3 regions of the Duganella sp. Root198D2 genome follow, and region 3 is predicted to be linked to each of the others. Evidence: predicted binding sites of a transcription regulator. Region 3 holds the regulator's gene; each other region holds the start of a gene.

Region 1 (5,808 bases), on a different contig from region 3:
CAGCATGGTGCGGAAAGCTGCAGCGTCTTTCGGCGCCAGGTAGCCAACCATTTCGTTGTTGAGGAAGACGGCGACCGCCTTGTCTTCGTAGGGATTATTGTCGTCCGCCAGCAGCAGCGCCTTGTGGCGGGCCTCGGCAGCGGCTTCGCCATGCTCGCCGGCCAGGGTGCGGATGGTGTCGGAGTAGCGCGATTCACCCAGCACTTCAAGCTGGAAGCGGCCTTCGTCGCTCCAGTGGTGCACCGGTTCGCCCTGCGGCAGCGGGGTGTAGGAGCCGCCCGCCGGCTTGCCCGCCGGCGCCGGCGTGGCTTTCGGGCCGCCCTTCAGCAGGAAGTACAGCGTTACCAGTGCCAGGACGATGATCAGGATATTCAGTGCGAGGGCCATTTGAGGGGCTTCCTAAGGGACAAGACCCGCTATTATCGCAGGCCGGGCGATAAAACCGGAATGGTATAATCGCCCCTTTTCCTTGCACGTTCAGCCATGTCTTCCGAATCCACGCCAAAGGGCAAAATGCTCTATGACCCGACCGAACACCGCATCCGCAGCTTCGTTACGCGTGCTGGCCGCCTGTCCACCGGCCAGGAACGTGGACTGAAGGAGTTCGGCCCGCAATTCCTGATTGAGCACACGAAGGAAGCACTGGATTACGAAAAGGCTTTCGGCCGCAAGGCGCCGGTGATCCTGGAGATCGGCTTCGGCATGGGCGGCACCACCGCCCACATCGCCAAGGTCATGCCGGAGAAGGACTTCATCGGTGTCGAAGTGCATACCCCTGGCGTAGGCAGCCTGCTGAAGATGATCGGCGACGAAGGCATCCCCAACCTGCGCGTGATCCAGCATGACGCCGTGGAGGTCCTGCGCGATATGATCCCGGCCGGTTCGCTGGCGGGCGTGCATATCTACTTCCCGGATCCATGGCATAAGGCGCGCCACAACAAGCGCCGCCTGATCCAGCCCGCGTTTGTAAAGACCCTGTGCGAGCACCTGGCGCCGGGCGGCTACATCCACCTGGCAACCGACTGGGAAGACTATGCGGTGCAGATGCTGGAAGTGCTGGGCGCCGAGCCGGCGCTGCAGAACACGGCTGAAGGCTACGCGCCGCAGCCGGCATACCGCCCGCTGACCAAGTTCGAAAACCGTGGCCTGAAACTGGGCCACGGCGTTTGGGACCTGGTGTTCACCAAGAAGTAAGCTAGGCAGTCGCCGGCGCCTGGGCCTTGGCCCGCGCCGGCATGAAGGCCAGCAAATTCCCGCCGATCACCAGCAGCAGCCCGGCCAGCGCCATGCTGCTCCACTGGTAGCCTTCAAAGAAGGTGGACACCGTCAGCGCCACCACCGGGAACAGTACCGTGCAGTATGCCGCGCGGTCCGGCCCGATCCTCCCCACCAGCAGCAGGTAAGCCGTAAAGGCGATCACCGAGCCCGGCACGGCCAGGTAGAGCAAAGCGCCGACATAGCGCGGGCTTGGGTCGAAGTTGAACGGCATGCCGAGGACCAGTGCGCCTATCGTCAGGATGGTGGCGCCGATCAGCATGGCCCAGGTGTTGGTCAGCCAGGGCTGCATGCCCAGCGCCTGCATGCGGCTGGAGAGCAGGTTGCCGGTCGAGAAGCACAGCGTGCCAAGCAGGGCCAGTCCGAGGCCGGCCAGCATGCCGCTGTCGTTCCAGTGGCCGCGCATGGAAGGCAGGAACAGCATCACGATGCCTGCCAGTCCAAGTACCGCACCGCCCAGTACTTGCGGCCGGATTGGACGCTTCATGAACAGGCGTCCGTTGATCGCATTCCAGATCGGCGCGGTGGAGAACACCACCGCCACCAGCCCGCTCGGCACCCACGTTGTGGCGTAGTAGAAGCACAGGAAATTGCAGCAGAACAGAGCCAGTCCTTGCGCGACCAGGTAGCGCCACGCTGAGCGCGGCGGCAGGATCTGCTGCCTGCGCACGAGCAGGATCAGCATCAGCACCAGCGCCGCGATCCAGAAACGATAAGCGATCGACACCGGCGCAGCGACGACGCCGAGCTGGAATTTGATCGCGATCCAGGTGGTGCCCCAGATGAGCACCGTGGTGAGGTAGAGGGCAATATTCATAGTGCCCCCAGCATGCCGTCAATCGCGCTGGCCTGGTTGTCTGATCTTGCTGCTATCCGCGTCGCGCAGGCGGCTCGCGACCAGATTGCTTTCCTTCCTGCCCTCAATTAAGGCGATCACATGGTATTGGGTGACCCTGCGATTGGCCAGAATGGCGGCCAGGCCGGGCGTTTCGGCGTCCTGCGGCAGGCGAGGGGTGACGGTGAACCAGACGATGTAATGCTTTTTACCCGAATCGGCACCGAACGAGAAGTAATCCTCATCCGCGCTTGGCGTCATGTAAGGCAAGCCAGTCCGCGCGGTCAGGCGCGTGATATTGCCGCTGCCAACCTGAGAGAGCGCAGCCAATTGTGTGCGGTCAATTTGGCCCGATTCCAGTGCCGCGACAAGGCTGTCGAACTGCGGCGCCGACATTGCTGGTACTTGCCGCTGGCTGTCGGTGGCAAAGGCCGACGCCGGGAAAAACAAGACGACGGGCAGGAAAAAACGGAACATGGACGACGCTGGCTCGTAAAAACTGCCAGTGTACCGTGGCGGACACTGGCAATTTGCCGACTACTTCGCCGTGCGGCGGCGTGAAATGCCCAGTGCCGACAGGCCAAGGCCAAGCAGCGCCAGCGAGCCCGGTACCGGCAATTGCTGCACTGGCGTGGTATCGACGTTGATCTCGGAGAAGCCAAAGCCCTGCGTGCCGCCGTCCTGGCCGATATTGAAGACGACCGATATCACGTTACCCATGCCGGCGAGCGCCAGGGTACCGAGTCCGGACAAGATTTGCGTGGCGCCGTTGGAGCCGGTCACAGTGATCGACGATGCGCCATCGACGTAACCGGCGATATTGATGTTGACCAGGTTGAAGCTGGCGCCGAAGAAGTCGATGACCCAGCTCACGTCGTCGGCATTCTGGAAGCCGTTGTGGATGCCGATGTCGCCGATAAACGCCGGATCGAAATGGTCGCCGGCGCGCACTGTACGCAGGCGGAAACCATCTTCAGTGTAGGTGTCGACAACGACCGAGCCGTTGTTGTTGGCGAAGATGCCGCTGGTCAGGTCCAGCTGGATCGGGCCTGCCTGGGCTGTGGCGAAGGCGACTGACAGGGCTGCAAGGCAAGCGAGCTTTTTCATCGATATTTCCTTTCAGAGTAGTAGTCTTGTTGGCAGTATTGCTTCAAAAGCAATAAGCAATTTTTATACCCCATGCCTGCAAGTCACTGATTCTTATGGATAAGGGGTAGCCGGGTTTAAGGTCGCTGTAAATTTTCCCGACAGGGCTTTGTCTGATCTTGCGCATATCGAAGGGGTGCCCGGCAGGGCGGGAGTGCCCGTGCTAGACTTTTCGGCGTGAAGCCTCTGACTGGACAATCTGATGATGCCGTTCCACGCAAGCGCGTGGGGGCGGCGGCGCGCGCGGCATTGGCGGCGGAGCCGGGTGATGCGATGTCGCACGCGGTGTTCCGCACCATGTCCGGCACCGATGCGACGCTGGAGCGTTTTGCCTGGCTCGGCGACGGGTTGGCGGCAGCGGTCTGGCATCGCAGCACGGAGGAGGCGTTCACGGAATACCGCCAGCCAGGCCACCATACCTTGTCCTGCTACCTGGGCGGCGGCTACAGCGTGGAACGCGAAGGCTTGCCGGGGCAGTACGGTGCGCCGCAGCGCCTGTGCTCACTGCCGGACTGGCATGAGTCGGAGTGGGTAGTGCGCGGCCAGCTGCGCATGCTGCACGTCTATTTCATGCCGGAGCATTTCACGCAGCGCGCTGTGGCTGAACTGGACCGCGAGCCGCGCGAACTGACGCTGCAGGATCGCACCTATTTCGAAAACCAGCGCCTGGTGCAGCTGTGCGGCGACCTGCTGCAGCAGCCGTGGGAGGACGCCGACCAACTGCTGCGCGCCAACGAAATCACGCACCAAGCCCTGAGCGAACTGCTGCACGCGCAGTCGATGAGCAGGCCCGGCCTGCGCCTGCGCGGCGGCCTGGCACCGCTGGTGCGGCGCCGGCTGCACGAATACATTGAAGCCCACCTCGACCAGAACATCACCCTGGGCATGTTGGCGCAGCTCGCCTGCATGTCGGAATTCCACCTGGCCCGCATGTTCCGCATCAGCTTCGGCATGCCGCCATCCACCTGGATCGCGGCGTGCCGCATCGAGCGTGCGCGCGGGCTGCTGCGTGCGGGCCGCCTGCCTTTGCAGCAGGTCGCGGAGGCTTGCGGCTATGCCGACCTGAGCCACTTCACCCACCGCTTCAGCGCAGCAGTCGGCGCACCGCCCGGCCGCTATCGCCAGCTCACCAGCGCCGCGGCTAGCATCGCGCTGTAACGCGCAAGACTATCGCGCCGATGCGCACGATTTGAGCTGGCGCGCGGGGCCGCAGGTACTGAATGACCTGGGCCAGGTCGCCGGCATCGGCCAGGATGGCAAGCCTGCCATCTGGTATCCGGATGGTTCCATACTGCACCTGCCTGGCACCGCCAGCGAAGTCACCATCACTGGCTTCAACAACCAGGGAACGGTGGTTGGCAATGCGCTGATCCCGGGCTACAGCCTGCCGCAGCCAGTGGTATGGCGCAATGGTGGCTCAGTAGAGCGCTTGCCCTTCAGTGGCCTCGGTGGCTACACCGAGGGCATCAACAACCGCGGCGACATCATCGGCTATATGGCCGGCGCGTCCAATACCGGGACAGGGGAGCCGATTTGAGCATCACAGGATTCAATAGCCAGGAAACGGTGATCGGGAATGGCATCGTGCCCGGGTTTGCGAAACCGCAAGCGCTCATGTGGCGCAACGGTGGCGCAATGGAGCTGGTTCAAAGCGCCGGCTCGGGCGGCGTCGCTGCCGGCATCAACAACCGTGGCGACATTGTCGGCTATAACCACGAGGCGCACGCTAACGGGACCGGGGCAGTCGGCTTCATCCAGTGGGGGGATGGCAGGGCTGCGCAATTGTTTGACGACTACGGGCCGACCATCATCAATGATGTGGGAATGGTGCTTGGCAGCCGTACCGACGAATTCGGCGTCAGGAGCTGGCGCGACGGCGTCTTCGGCGACGACCGCACGCCTTACGACTTTTACGCCAGTGCGCTGAACAACGAGGGCCGGCGGGCAGGCTACCAGGAAAATGGCTACGCCCACACGTTCCTGGTGCGCGGTACCGAACGGGAACTCCAGCAGCTGTGGCCGCGCTATGCCTTCGATATCAACGACGCCGGCAGCGTGGTGGGCGAGAGTGCCTATGAACGCGCCATGCTGTGGTACCAGGACCGGCCATACGTGCTGGACCACCTGTGGAACGAGGAACAATATGCCGGCTGGTTCCTGGAAAGGGCCTGGGACATCAACGCCAGGGGCCAGGTCCTTGCCGGCGGCGGCAACGAATGGGATCAGGGGGCGACTTTCCTGTTGTCGCCGGTGCCGGAACCGGCGCAGGGCGCGCTGCTGCTGGCCGGGCTGGCGCTGCTGGGCAGCCTGCGCCTCAGGCCAGGTCGGCGATCAGCCTGACGATCGCCGCGATGAGTTGGCGTTAAAAAATCGTTGCGGCTTGGTTTTGCAAAGAGCAACGAAAGCTCGTGAAAATGAGAGGACCAAGGATCAGCGTTTCTTTTCTTTCGATCCTTTTTCCGTATGTAATGGCGGCACGCCATTTGACTTAAGTTGAGTCGAGACTGGAGGAGTAAGCGCGTGTTGCTTCCAAGCTGGCCATTCGTTTACCG
Region 2 (5,808 bases), on a different contig from region 3:
AGTCATGTCCTTCGCATCCTGATGATCGGCTCTCCATGTCGGGACAGTGAGGCGGGGATAAGCGCGCTGTTCGCCAAAGTCGCGAAAGGCAGCGATGCGGGAGCGAACTGGCTCCAGCAGGTCGAAGTTCGCCCAGGACCACGTCCAGGTATTGCTGTCGGTTGAATGGGTGCCGACGAATTCGACGTCGGCCACAATCTGCAAGTGATCGCCGTGAATGAAAACCAGTTGCGCGCTTCGCTGGTAACAGTCCCAGACCGGATAATTCCGGAGGCCGAAGACATCGGTCATGGCTCCTGGCTGGGCCCATTCGGCTTTGCGCAAGGTCTCCAGGTAGTGAGTCCATTCAGCCTGCCTGGCGTCGTCCAGGCAGGTGATGCTTTGCGCCATGGCGCCTTCATAGCAATGCCCGCAAATTACATCGATCTCGACTTCACCTTCGTTCATGGCGTTCCATCCGCCTTCACGCTCATATACCTCATTACATACCGCACACCAGGCGTCGCGCCAGGCGGCATCTTTTTCAGGGTAGCCGCAATGCCATTTTTGAGCCGGATTCCCGATCAAATGGCTGCAAACGTAAACGAAGCCGCTTTCGCCGTGAGCGGGGCAGATAATGGTTGCGATTGTCATGGTGGCGAGTCTATCAGCGAACTTTTTTGCGTCCTTACCTCACCATCTGCTGGCGGTTGAACAAGGGATGAGTCGCCACGATGCGCGTGTTGAGCATGGTCAGGATGTGGAGTTGGTAATGATTGCGTGCATCCGCTGGATGGCAAGAGCCTTCCATGCGTCAGTGGTGCGGTCTCGGACATCATTGTCGATTGCGGAAACGTATGCAATGGTTGCGATTGTCATGGCAAAGGCAGTGGCCAGATACGGCTAGCGCCCCAAGTGCCCACAAGCCCAACTGGGAGACTCGCGATCAGAGGTACAAGAACAGGAAATGAAAAAAGCCCACCCGCACAGAGCGCGGGCTGGGCCGCGTTCTGGCAAGTGGGCTTTTTTGTGAGCTCGGTGAGCCGGCTGATTACATCATGCCGTCCATGCCACCCATGCCGCCCATGCCACCCATACCGCCCATGCCGCCGGCTGGCTTGTCTTCCGTGACTTCAGCAACCATGCAGTCGGTGGTCAGCATCAGGCCAGCGATGGAAGCTGCGTTCTGCAGTGCGGAACGAGTTACCTTGGCTGGGTCCAGGACGCCCATTTCAACCATGTCGCCGTAGGTGCCGTTGGCAGCGTTGTAGCCGTAGTTGCCGGAACCAGCCAGCACTGCGTTTACAACCACCGAAGCTTCTTCGCCGGCGTTGGTGACGATCATGCGCAGTGGCTCTTCCATTGCGCGCAGGACGATCTTGATACCTGCTTCCTGGTCGGCGTTGTCGCCTTTCACGTTCAGGTTGGCGCGGGCACGCAGCAGGGCTACGCCGCCGCCTGGAACAATGCCTTCTTCCACAGCTGCGCGGGTTGCGTGCAGTGCGTCTTCAACGCGTGCCTTCTTCTCTTTCATTTCGACTTCGGTGGCTGCGCCAACCTTGATCACGGCAACACCGCCGGCCAGCTTGGCCACGCGCTCTTGCAGTTTTTCGCGGTCGTAGTCGGAGGTCGCGCCTTCGATCTGGGTGCGGATCTGTGCCACGCGGCCTTCGATCGCGGAGGCTTCGCCTGCGCCGTCGATGACGATGGTGTTTTCCTTGCCCACTTCGATACGCTTGGCTTGGCCCAGTTCTGCCAGGGTGGCTTTTTCCAGGGTCAGGCCGACTTCTTCAGCAACAACCTGGCCGCCGGTCAGGATGGCGATGTCTTCCAGCATTGCCTTGCGACGGTCGCCGAAGCCAGGAGCTTTCACTGCGCAGGTCTTCAGGATGCCGCGGATGTTGTTGACCACCAGGGTCGCCAGTGCTTCGCCTTCGATGTCTTCAGCGATGATCAGCAGTGGACGGCCGGCTTTCGCTACTTGCTCCAGTACCGGCAGCAGGTCGCGGATGTTGGCGATCTTCTTGTCGCATAGCAGAACGAATGGGTTCTCCAGTACGGCAACTTGCTTCTCTTGGTTATTGATGAAGTATGGGGACAGGTAGCCGCGGTCGAACTGCATGCCTTCCACGATGTCCAGCTCGTCGTGCAGGGACTTGCCGTCTTCCACGGTGATGACGCCTTCCTTGCCCACTTTTTCCATCGCTTCAGCGATACGGTCGCCGATCGAGGTTTCGGAGTTGGCGGAGATCGCGCCAACCTGGGCGATTTCCTTGGAGGTGGTGGTTGGCTTGGACATGGACTTCAGCTGTTCGACGGTGGCAGCAACTGCCTTGTCGATGCCGCGCTTCAGGTCCATTGGGTTCATGCCGGCGGCAACGTATTTCATGCCTTCGCGCACGATGGCCTGGGCCAGCACGGTTGCGGTGGTGGTACCGTCACCGGCGTTGTCGGAGGTCTTGGAAGCAACTTCCTTGACCATCTGCGCGCCCATGTTCATCAGCTTGTCTTTCAGTTCGATCTCTTTAGCGACCGACACGCCGTCCTTGGTGACGGTCGGGGCGCCGAAGGAGCGCTCCAGCACCACGTTGCGGCCTTTAGGGCCCAGGGTGACTTTAACTGCGTTGGCGAGGATGTTCACGCCTTCGACCATCTTGGCACGGGCGGAATCGCCGAAAATGACTTCTTTAGCTGCCATGTTTGTTTTCTCCTGAATTCTGTCTATCTAGGGGGGGCTGTGATTACTTCTGTACCACGGCCATGATGTCTTCTTCGCGCATTACCAGCAGTTCCTGGCCGTCAACTTTAACGGCTTGGCCGGCGTATTTGCCGAACAGAACGCGGTCGCCCACTTTCACTTCCAGAGCACGCACGGTGCCGTTGTCAGCAACTTTGCCGTTGCCAACTGCCAGCACTTCACCCTGGTCTGGTTTCTCAGCAGCTGCATCAGGGATGATCAGGCCGGACGCGGTCTTGGTTTCCTGGTCCAGGCGTTTGACGATGACGCGGTCATGCAAAGGGCGAAGGTTCATACAAAACTCCTTTTACTCGGTTTATTGACAGTTGTTAGCACTCTCGGCTAACGAGTGCCAACAATTATAGGGACGACACTTTCCCTTTTCAAGGGAATTTCTTTGCGTTTGATCAAGCGTTGAATTGATGGCAATCATGCCAAGGAGGCAATGTCGTGGCGCGCGAGGGGCGGAGAGGGGGCAAAAGCGGGGGCTGGAAATGAAAATGGGACCGTTGCCGGTCCCATTTTCGTCATGCGTGGAGATTAACGCTGTTTGCGGCGATACACGCCAGCCATGCCGAGCAGGCCGATGCCGAGCAGGCCCAGCACGCCCGGTTCAGGGACGGGGGCGACGAAATCGAGGATGCCGCCTTCCTGGGTGATGGCAATGTCGAGGGCGTTGGTGCAGTCGACGGTATCGCAATCGACGCCTTGCGTGGTGTTGTTGAACGCCGCAAACGATGCGCTGTAGAACGGATCCGGGTCAAAGAAGTAGTCCTTGCCTTCCGCGGTCAGGAACCAGCTCATGGTGACGTTCTGGAACACGCCGCCGAGGTTGTCGATGCCGCCCACGCCGTTGTAGGCGAAGTCGGACCAGGCCAGCTGGGTTTGTGCGCCGGCGAAGTTCACCGAAGGATCGGTGCCGACCACCGCCTGGTTATAGGTATTGTCGTTGCCGACATCGGCCCACAGCTGCAGCGACAGGGCGGTCGGGGTGCAGGATACGCCCGGGCCAAGAATCCCGCTGCAAGTGAAGTCCTGGTGGAAGGTGGCGTACAAGCCGTAGTCGAAGTTGACGCGGGTATCGGCGGTCGAGACATTGTTCGAATTCAGGGAAAAGCCGCTGAAGACGATGTAGCCGTTGGACACGTAGTTGTTGCCCACGCCCGTATAGGCGACGCGCGCAGACGAAACGCCGTTGAGGGCGTCGGCCGTGAAGATATTGCCAGCAGGTGCCAGTCCGGTTGGGTTCACCTGGAAAGAAGGTGCAGCGGCTGCGCTGCCGGTCGCCAGCGCGCCAAACGCAAGCAGCATGCTGGCGGCGAGGCCGCGAACGCTAGGTGTGAGAATCTTCATTACATTTCTCCGTTGAGAGGATAGAGCACCAGTTTTGGGATGACTGAGCATTAAATTTGATCAGGCCATGATCCTTATCCAAAGCAATCCGTATGCCACATTTAAAATACCGCCAAAAAACAAACGCTTAGTATTAACTTTCAAACCATGTTGTTTGCGTTGCTCGGCCCGTTCTGTAAAATATTCCGACATGTAGCTTCTCAAAATTAAGTAGCAAATTCAACGACTTGGGTGATATATTTGGTGAGCATTCGCATGGTTTGATATTTTGTGTGACTTTTTATGTCGCGGGCAGCGTGAGTATTAATTTAAAATTAATCCATATTTATTTTGATTGCTCAGCCAGCATTGCCGAGAATTTGCGCTTGGCTAATTGGATCGCCAGCCAGTTCAAGGGGTGGCGATTGCCGCCCGGGCGCCAGGTATGGACGAACTTGTCGCGATAGGCGTCGTACTGGAAGCCATGCGGTGCGGCCAGCAGCTTGCCGCGCTTGAGCATCATCTTGATGGCCTGGGTGGCCGCCACGCCTGAGCACAGCTGGCAGGCCATCGAGGTCGAGGCGCCGCGCCGTTCCGCCAGGTTGATACCGCCGGGTACCAGGTAGCTGCGGTGCAGGGCGGTCGGCGCCAGTCCGACCAGGAAGCGGATTGCCATATCGAGCTCCGGCAAGTCGCCCCAGCCGAAGTATTCTTCGAAGCTCATCCCGCCGGGCACGAAGTTCAGGCCGGCCACGCTCATGCCCAGCGGCGCCGCACAGGTGGCCGGCACGCCCAGCGCCTCGCACATGGCATAGGTCTGCTTGCGCGCCTCGAAGGCGAAAAAGTCCAGCCCGTCGACGTACACGTCGGCACCTTGCAGGAAGTCGCGCAGGTTGCCCTGGTTGACCCCTTGCGGGAAGGTGCGGATCTTCACTTCGGGGTTGATGTCGCGCGCCATGCGTGCCATCACGTCAACCTTGGGCTGGCCCAGCGTCGACATGAAGGCGCCGGCCTGGCGGTTGAAGTTGGGGATGTCGAAGGTATCGAAGTCGGCCAGGTGGAAAGCGCCCACGCCCATGCGCGCCAGCGTCAGCAGGTGCACGCCGCCCACGCCGCCGGCGCCGGCAATCGCCACGCATTTGTTGCGCAGCGCTTCCTGCTCTGCCCCGGTAACCCAGCCGATATTGCGCGAGAACGCTTGCGCATAGTCGAAGCGGCGTTCGGTGTTGGATTCAGCCATGGCTTATTCCTGTTCCCGCAGCCGATGGATGATTCCCGCTTCTTCATGCTGCGAGAAGAACAGCGGATAGAAAGAACGTTCGTCGGAATCGGGCTGCCCGCCGAAGCGGCGGATCTGCTCCTTCATGTACGACAGTTCGATGTGCATCAGCACCCCGCGCACGTTGACGCGCGGATTGACCACCTCTTCGCCGAGCTGGCGGAAGCCAAGCATGCGCTGGTAGAACTGGCGATGGCGCGGCGTGACTTCGATGAACAGGACGTCGAAGCGGTGGATATCGTAGGCATACATGACGGCCAGGTGGATCAGTGCCGCCAGGTAGCTCTTCGATTTTGGCCCCATGTCGAAGGCCAGTTTGATGAATTCGCAGACGCGTTTGCCGCGCGCCCGGAAGGCGTCGATTTCGGCGCCGAACAGCTGGTCGGCCAGGATGCCGGACGGGCTGTCCAGCCCGAGGGTCAGCGTGCCGACTGCTTCGTCGCGGCTGTGCGCCATGAGCGTGACGCGGTTCGGGTCGTCG
Region 3 (5,808 bases):
CACCGCTTCCGCCTTTCGCTCGGCATGATTTTCGTGCTGCTGGCGGCGCTCGGCAGCTTCTACCTGCTCGAGTTGCTGAACCGTGCGGACGAACAGATGCAGGCCGATAAACGTTTGAACGAGCCGGACTACATCATCCATAACTTCTCTTTCGTGCGCATGTCGAAAGATGGCAAGCCGAGCTATATCATCGCCGGCGACAAGCTGACGCATCGCCCGATCGACGATTCGTCCGAGGTCGACAACCCGCGTGTGCGCAGCCTGGCCGGCGGGAAGCCGCCAATGGAGATCGTGGCAAAAACGGCGCGCGTGGAAGACGCCAACAGCCGCGTCACCCTGAACGGCAACGTCACCATCGACCGCGCCGCCGCGCCGGACGCGCAACTGCTGCACCTGGAATCGGACAAGCTGGTGATCTTCCCGGACGAAGACCGCATGGAAACCGACCAGCCGGTGAAGCTGCGCCTGGGGAATACCACCGCCTCGGCCAACAGCATGCGCGCCAACAATGCGACGCGCGAAATGCATCTGGCCGGCAATGGCACGCTGCAGCTTCCCCCCAGGGCTGCAGACCAATAACTGAGGAATGACTATGAAACGACTACTCTTGTCGGCAGCATTGCTGCTGGGAGTCGCGGCTCCGGCGCTGGCCGAGAAAGCCGACTCTTACAAGCCGACCAATATCAGCTATGGCTCGATGGATATCGACGACGTCAAGCAGGTCACCATCCTGCTGGGCGGCGTCAAGCTGACGCGCGGCACGCTGACCATGACGGCGGAGCGCGCCTACGTCAAGCAGACGCCGGAAGGCTACCAGCAGGTGACCCTGTTCGGCGACGGCAAGAAAGCCACCTTCCGCCAGAAGCGCGACGGTGCCGGCGACCAGTGGGTGGAAGGCGATGCCGACCGTATCGAATACGAAGAACAGGTTGAGCTGGTGAAGATGTTCAACAAGGCCACCATCCGCCGCCTGGAAGGCGGCAAGCAGAACGATGAAGTGCAGGGCGAGTTCATCTCCTACGACAGCCGCAAGGAGTTCTTCAGCGTGCGCAATACCGCGAGCGGCGAGAGCAAGCCGGGCGGCGGCCGCGGCACCATGGTGATCCAGCCGACCCGCACCGAACCGCCGGCAACGCCGCCAGCGGCTCAGCCAACCACCCCGCCAGCGGAGAAGAAGTAAGCATGCAAGCAAATACCTGCGCCAGCACGCTGGTCGTGCGCGGCCTCCAGAAAACCTATGGCAAGCGCCAGGTGGTGCACGACGTTTCGCTGCAAGTCGATTGCGGCGAAGTGGTGGGGCTGCTCGGCCCTAATGGCGCCGGCAAGACCACGTCGTTCTACATGATCGTGGGCCTGGTGGCCTCCGATGCCGGCACCATCGATATCGGCGGCACCGACGTATCGAGCCTGCCGATCCACAAACGCGCCACGCTGGGCCTGTCCTACCTGCCGCAGGAAGCTTCGGTTTTCCGCAAGATGACGGTGGAGGAAAATATCCGTGCCGTACTGGAAATCCAGAAGGTCGACGGCAAGCCGCTGCCCAAGGCCGAGATCAACCAGCGCCTGGAAGCGCTGCTGGCTGACTTGCAGATCGAGAAGCTGCGCGAAAACCCGGCCTTGTCCCTGTCCGGTGGCGAGCGCCGCCGCGTGGAAATTGCCCGCGCCCTGGCGACCAACCCGCGCTTCGTGCTGCTGGACGAGCCGTTTGCCGGCGTCGACCCGATCGCCGTGATCGAAATCCAACGTATTGTGCGTTTCCTGAAGGAGCGCAATATCGGCGTCCTGATCACAGACCATAATGTGCGGGAGACCCTCGGCATTTGCGACCGCGCCTACATCATCAACCAAGGCGCCGTGCTGGCTTCGGGCCGCCCGGACGACATCATTGCCAACGAATCCGTACGCCGTGTCTACCTCGGCGAACACTTCCGCATGTAAGCGAGGCCATGAAACAAACACTGCAACTGCGAACCTCGCAACACCTGGCGCTGACGCCGCAGCTGCAACAATCCATCCGCCTGCTGCAGCTGTCCACGCTGGAGCTGCACCAGGAGTTGGAACAGCTGCTTGGCGACAATCCCATGCTGGAGCGCCTCGACGATCCGCTCGACCACTCGGTACGCCTGCTGGCCGATGGCGCCATCAGCCAGGGCAACGGCAATGGCACCGAAGCGCCCGCCGCGCCCGCCCCTGAAGGCGGGCAAGGCGAGGGCGGCGACGCCCCGGCTGCCGCTGCCGACGGCGAAGGTTATGAAGGCGGCGACAGCGAAAATGCCGGCAACGGCAGCGACGACGGCGACTGGAGCTCCAGCTCCGGCAGCAAATCCGCCGACGACGAAGACAGCCGCCCGCAGCTGGAAGCTTCCGGCTGCACCCTGCGTGAACACCTGCTGGAGCAGATGCGCGTCACCGTGCAGGAGCCGCGCGACCGCGCGCTGATGGAACTGATCATCGACGCGCTGGACGACAACGGCTACCTGGAAGAAGCGCTGGAAGAAATCCACGAGCGCCTGCCGCCCGAACTGGAAATCGAGCTGGACGACCTGCGCTGCAGCCTGGTGCTGCTGCAAAGTTTCGACCCCGCCGGCGTCGCGGCACGCAATGCCTCCGAATGCCTGGCGCTGCAGATCAAGCGCATGCCCGGCGTGCCGCTGGTGACGCGCCGCATGGCGCTGACCATCGTCGAGAAGCACCTGACCTGGTTCGCCCAGCGCGAGTTCACCAAGCTGAAGAAAGCCCTCGACTGCGACGACGAAGACTTGCGTGAAGCACAGTGCGTGATCCGCCAGTGCAACCCGCATCCGGGTGCCGAATTCGCGTCTGGCGAGTCCGACTACGTGGTGCCGGACGTGATCGTGAAGAAGGGCCGCAGCGGCTGGCTGGTCACACTGAATAACGACGTGGTGCCGCGCCTGCGCGTGAACGCGCTGTACGCCAACCTGCTCAAGCAAGGCAAGAGCGAATCGCAGATGAATGGCCAGCTGCAGGAAGCCAAGTGGCTGATCAAGAATATGCGCCAGCGTTTCGACACGATCCTGCGCGTTGCGGAAGCGATAGTAGAAAGACAAAAGAACTTTTTCAGTCATGGCGCAGTGGCCATGAGACCCCTTGTGTTGCGTGAAATTGCTGATACACTGGGACTACACGAGAGCACTATTTCTCGCGTAACAACTCAAAAATATATGCTCACCCCACATGGCATGTTTGAGTTGAAATATTTCTTTGGTAGCCACGTCGCGACCGAAGCTGGGGGTGAAGCTTCTTCGACAGCGATACGGGCACTGATCGTGCAATTGACAGGAGCAGAAGACCCGAAAAATCCTTTATCCGACAGTAAGATTGCGGACATGCTGGGAGAACAAGGCATGGTGATTGCGCGACGGACTGTTGCCAAATATCGAGAAGCGTTGAAAATCCCTCCGGTAAGCCTCCGCAAATCTTTGTAGTGCAGTGCATGGGTTCCTCTGTGCGTTTCGGCGTGCACGAACTCGAGAGCGACATCATCTTTAGGAGTGTGTATGAATCTCACCATCAGTGGACATCATGTCGAAGTGACCCCAGCCATCCGCGAGTACGTGCAGAACAAGCTGGAACGCGTCAAGCGCCATTTCGATCAAGTAATTGATATTGCTGTCATCCTGACTGTAGATAACCTCACCGAGAAAGAGAAGCGCCAGAAAGCGGAAATCAACCTGCGCATGTCTGGCAAAACCGTGTACGTCGAAAGCCTGTCGCAAGACCTCTACGCCGCCATCGACACCCTGATTGATAAACTGGATCGCCAGGTCATGAAATACAAAGACCGCGTGCAGAACCACAATCATGCGGCCATCAAGCATTTCCCGGATACGTACGAAGCACCACCCACCGCCGTGTAAAGGAGCGGCCGTGTAGCACACCAAAGGGCGCAATTGGCGCCCTTTTTTGCGGCCAGTGTGCGTTAAAATATTTGCATGAGCGAACACGTCCACACCCATCTCTCCAACGGTACCGGCTTTATCACGCTGGACCGCCCGAAGGCCCTCAATTCACTCTCCCTCGACATGGTGCGCGCGATGACGCAGGCGCTGCTTGCGTGGCGCGACGATGCGTCCGTGGCGGCAGTCGTGTTGCGCAGCAGCAGCGAGCGCGCGCTGTGCGCGGGCGGCGACATCCGCTTCTTCCACGACGTCGGCCGCGCCAACACGCAAGGCGACAGCGCACTGCTGGAAGACTTCTTCACCGAAGAATATGCGCTAAACCATTTAATCCATTTCTATCCCAAGCCATATGTGGCGCTGATGGACGGTGTGGTGATGGGCGGCGGCATGGGCATCGCACAGGGCGGGCCTGACTGCGGCGTGCGCATCGTCACCGGCCGCACCAAGATGGCGATGCCGGAAGTGAATATCGGCCTGTTCCCGGATGTAGGCGGCAGCCATTTCCTGTCGCATGCGCCGGGGCAGCTTGGCATGTGGCTGGGCCTCACCGGCCTGACGGTCGGCGCTGCCGATGCGCTGTACCTCGACCTGGCTGATTACTTCGTGCCGGAGACGGAACTGGCCGGTCTGGCCGCGCTGCTCGAATCCACGCCCGGCAAATCGCTGCGCGACGCGATTGCCGTTTATGCCGGCCCGCATAACGCCTTCGCCGGCGACAGCGAGCTGGAAGAGCAGCGCGCTTTGATCGACAAGCATTTCTCGGCAGGCTCGGTGCCGGCCATCATGCAATCGCTGCGCGGCGACAGTACGCCATTCGCGCAGAAATCGCTGAAGGCAATGGAGCTGCGCTCGCCGCTGATGATGAGCGTGACCCACGAACTGCTGAAGCGCGGTGCAGCGCTAGGGGTGCCAGACTGCTTGCGCATGGAACGCAATCTGGTGCGCCGCAACTTCGAGCATGGCGAAATTTTCGAAGGCGTGCGGGCGCTGGTGATCGACAAGGACAACCAGCCGAAGTGGAATCCCGCGACCCTGGCCGAAGTTACGCCCGCAATGGTGGAGCGCTTCTTCGAGCCATGCTGGCCGGCCTGGGCGCACCCCCTGCGGCATCTCGCATGAGGGAGTTGGACCGGATCGACCGCAGCATCCTCAATATCCTGCAAGAGGATGCCAGTACGCCGCTGCGAGAGATCGCCGAGCGCGTGCATTCATCGGTCGCAACCTGCCAGCGCCGCATCGAAAGGCTGCGTAGCGACGGCGTGCTGGTGAAGGCCGTCGCGCTGGTCGACCGCGCATTGGCCGGGCGGCCGCTGACGGTGTTCGTGTCGGTCGAACTGGAGAAGCAGAATACCGACATCCTCAAGCAGTTCGAGCATCGCATGCGCTCCGAGCCCGAGGTGATGTCCTGCTACGAGGTGGCGGGCGAATTCGACTTCCACCTGATCGTCACGGTGGAATCGATGGAGGAATACAGCGCCTTCACGCGCCGCGTCTTCACCTCCCACCACAATGTCATCAACGTGAAGAGCCTGTTCGCCATGAACTGCTCGAAGTTCGAGACCAAGCTGACGCTTTGATTTTTGGGGCAGGGCCGGCTTAAGTCATGGAAGTTCAAATGGGAAACCATCTTGAGTTAATGAGGGATAGGGCGAGCACGTTTCCAGCAGTAGGGGACATGTCGGCAATTCGCACTGCGCGGATTTGGCATTGCAGGTATCGCAGCCTGACGCCGATTTCCGGCATGATCAATGTTGAAGAGCTTGTGATTGGCACTTGGCCGGATTCACCGCATGAAGTACTGAGCAGAATGTCGCGGCTTCGCTATTTATCAAAGTCTGTACCAGGTCTGTCATTTGGACAGCTAGCGCTCTCACTTGAGAAATATCAA

Evidence for each region. The regulator sigma-54, encoded in region 3, starts transcription at its own class of promoters, with help from an activator protein. The targets are predictions, from matches to a motif close to TGGCANGNAANCTGCTTT.
Region 1: the regulator sigma-54 is predicted to act here: its motif matches at 3,271-3,288, upstream of ASE26_RS27805 (PEP-CTERM sorting domain-containing protein).
Region 2: the regulator sigma-54 is predicted to act here: its motif matches at 4,150-4,167, upstream of pepA (flocculation-associated PEP-CTERM protein PepA).

What each region holds. Positions count from the first base shown of each region.
Region 1 covers NZ_LMIC01000050.1:195,109-200,916, forward strand. Annotated here, with positions in the region: gene ASE26_RS27785 (hypothetical protein) at 1-387, opposite strand, end outside; gene trmB (tRNA (guanosine(46)-N7)-methyltransferase TrmB) at 514-1,194, shown strand; gene ASE26_RS27795 (DMT family transporter) at 1,196-2,092, opposite strand; gene ASE26_RS27800 (hypothetical protein) at 2,111-2,587, opposite strand; gene ASE26_RS27805 (PEP-CTERM sorting domain-containing protein) at 2,648-3,217, opposite strand; gene ASE26_RS27810 (helix-turn-helix domain-containing protein) at 3,530-4,414, shown strand; gene ASE26_RS27815 (hypothetical protein) at 4,446-4,793, shown strand; gene ASE26_RS27820 (PEP-CTERM sorting domain-containing protein) at 4,790-5,596, shown strand.
Region 2 covers NZ_LMIC01000015.1:61,867-67,674, reverse strand. Annotated here, with positions in the region: gene ASE26_RS31050 (DUF6882 domain-containing protein) at 1-633, opposite strand, end outside; gene groL (chaperonin GroEL) at 1,031-2,677, opposite strand; gene groES (co-chaperone GroES) at 2,721-3,011, opposite strand; gene pepA (flocculation-associated PEP-CTERM protein PepA) at 3,257-4,069, opposite strand; gene ASE26_RS15765 (ThiF family adenylyltransferase) at 4,395-5,288, opposite strand; gene ASE26_RS15760 (N-acetyltransferase) at 5,292-5,808, opposite strand, start outside.
Region 3 covers NZ_LMIC01000049.1:91,861-97,668, forward strand. Annotated here, with positions in the region: gene lptC (LPS export ABC transporter periplasmic protein LptC) at 1-579, shown strand, start outside; gene lptA (lipopolysaccharide transport periplasmic protein LptA) at 593-1,180, shown strand; gene lptB (LPS export ABC transporter ATP-binding protein) at 1,183-1,938, shown strand; gene ASE26_RS25890 (RNA polymerase factor sigma-54) at 1,947-3,446, shown strand; gene hpf (ribosome hibernation-promoting factor, HPF/YfiA family) at 3,519-3,878, shown strand; gene ASE26_RS25900 (enoyl-CoA hydratase/isomerase family protein) at 3,954-5,039, shown strand; gene ASE26_RS25905 (Lrp/AsnC family transcriptional regulator) at 5,036-5,497, shown strand; gene ASE26_RS30970 (hypothetical protein) at 5,596-5,808, shown strand, end outside.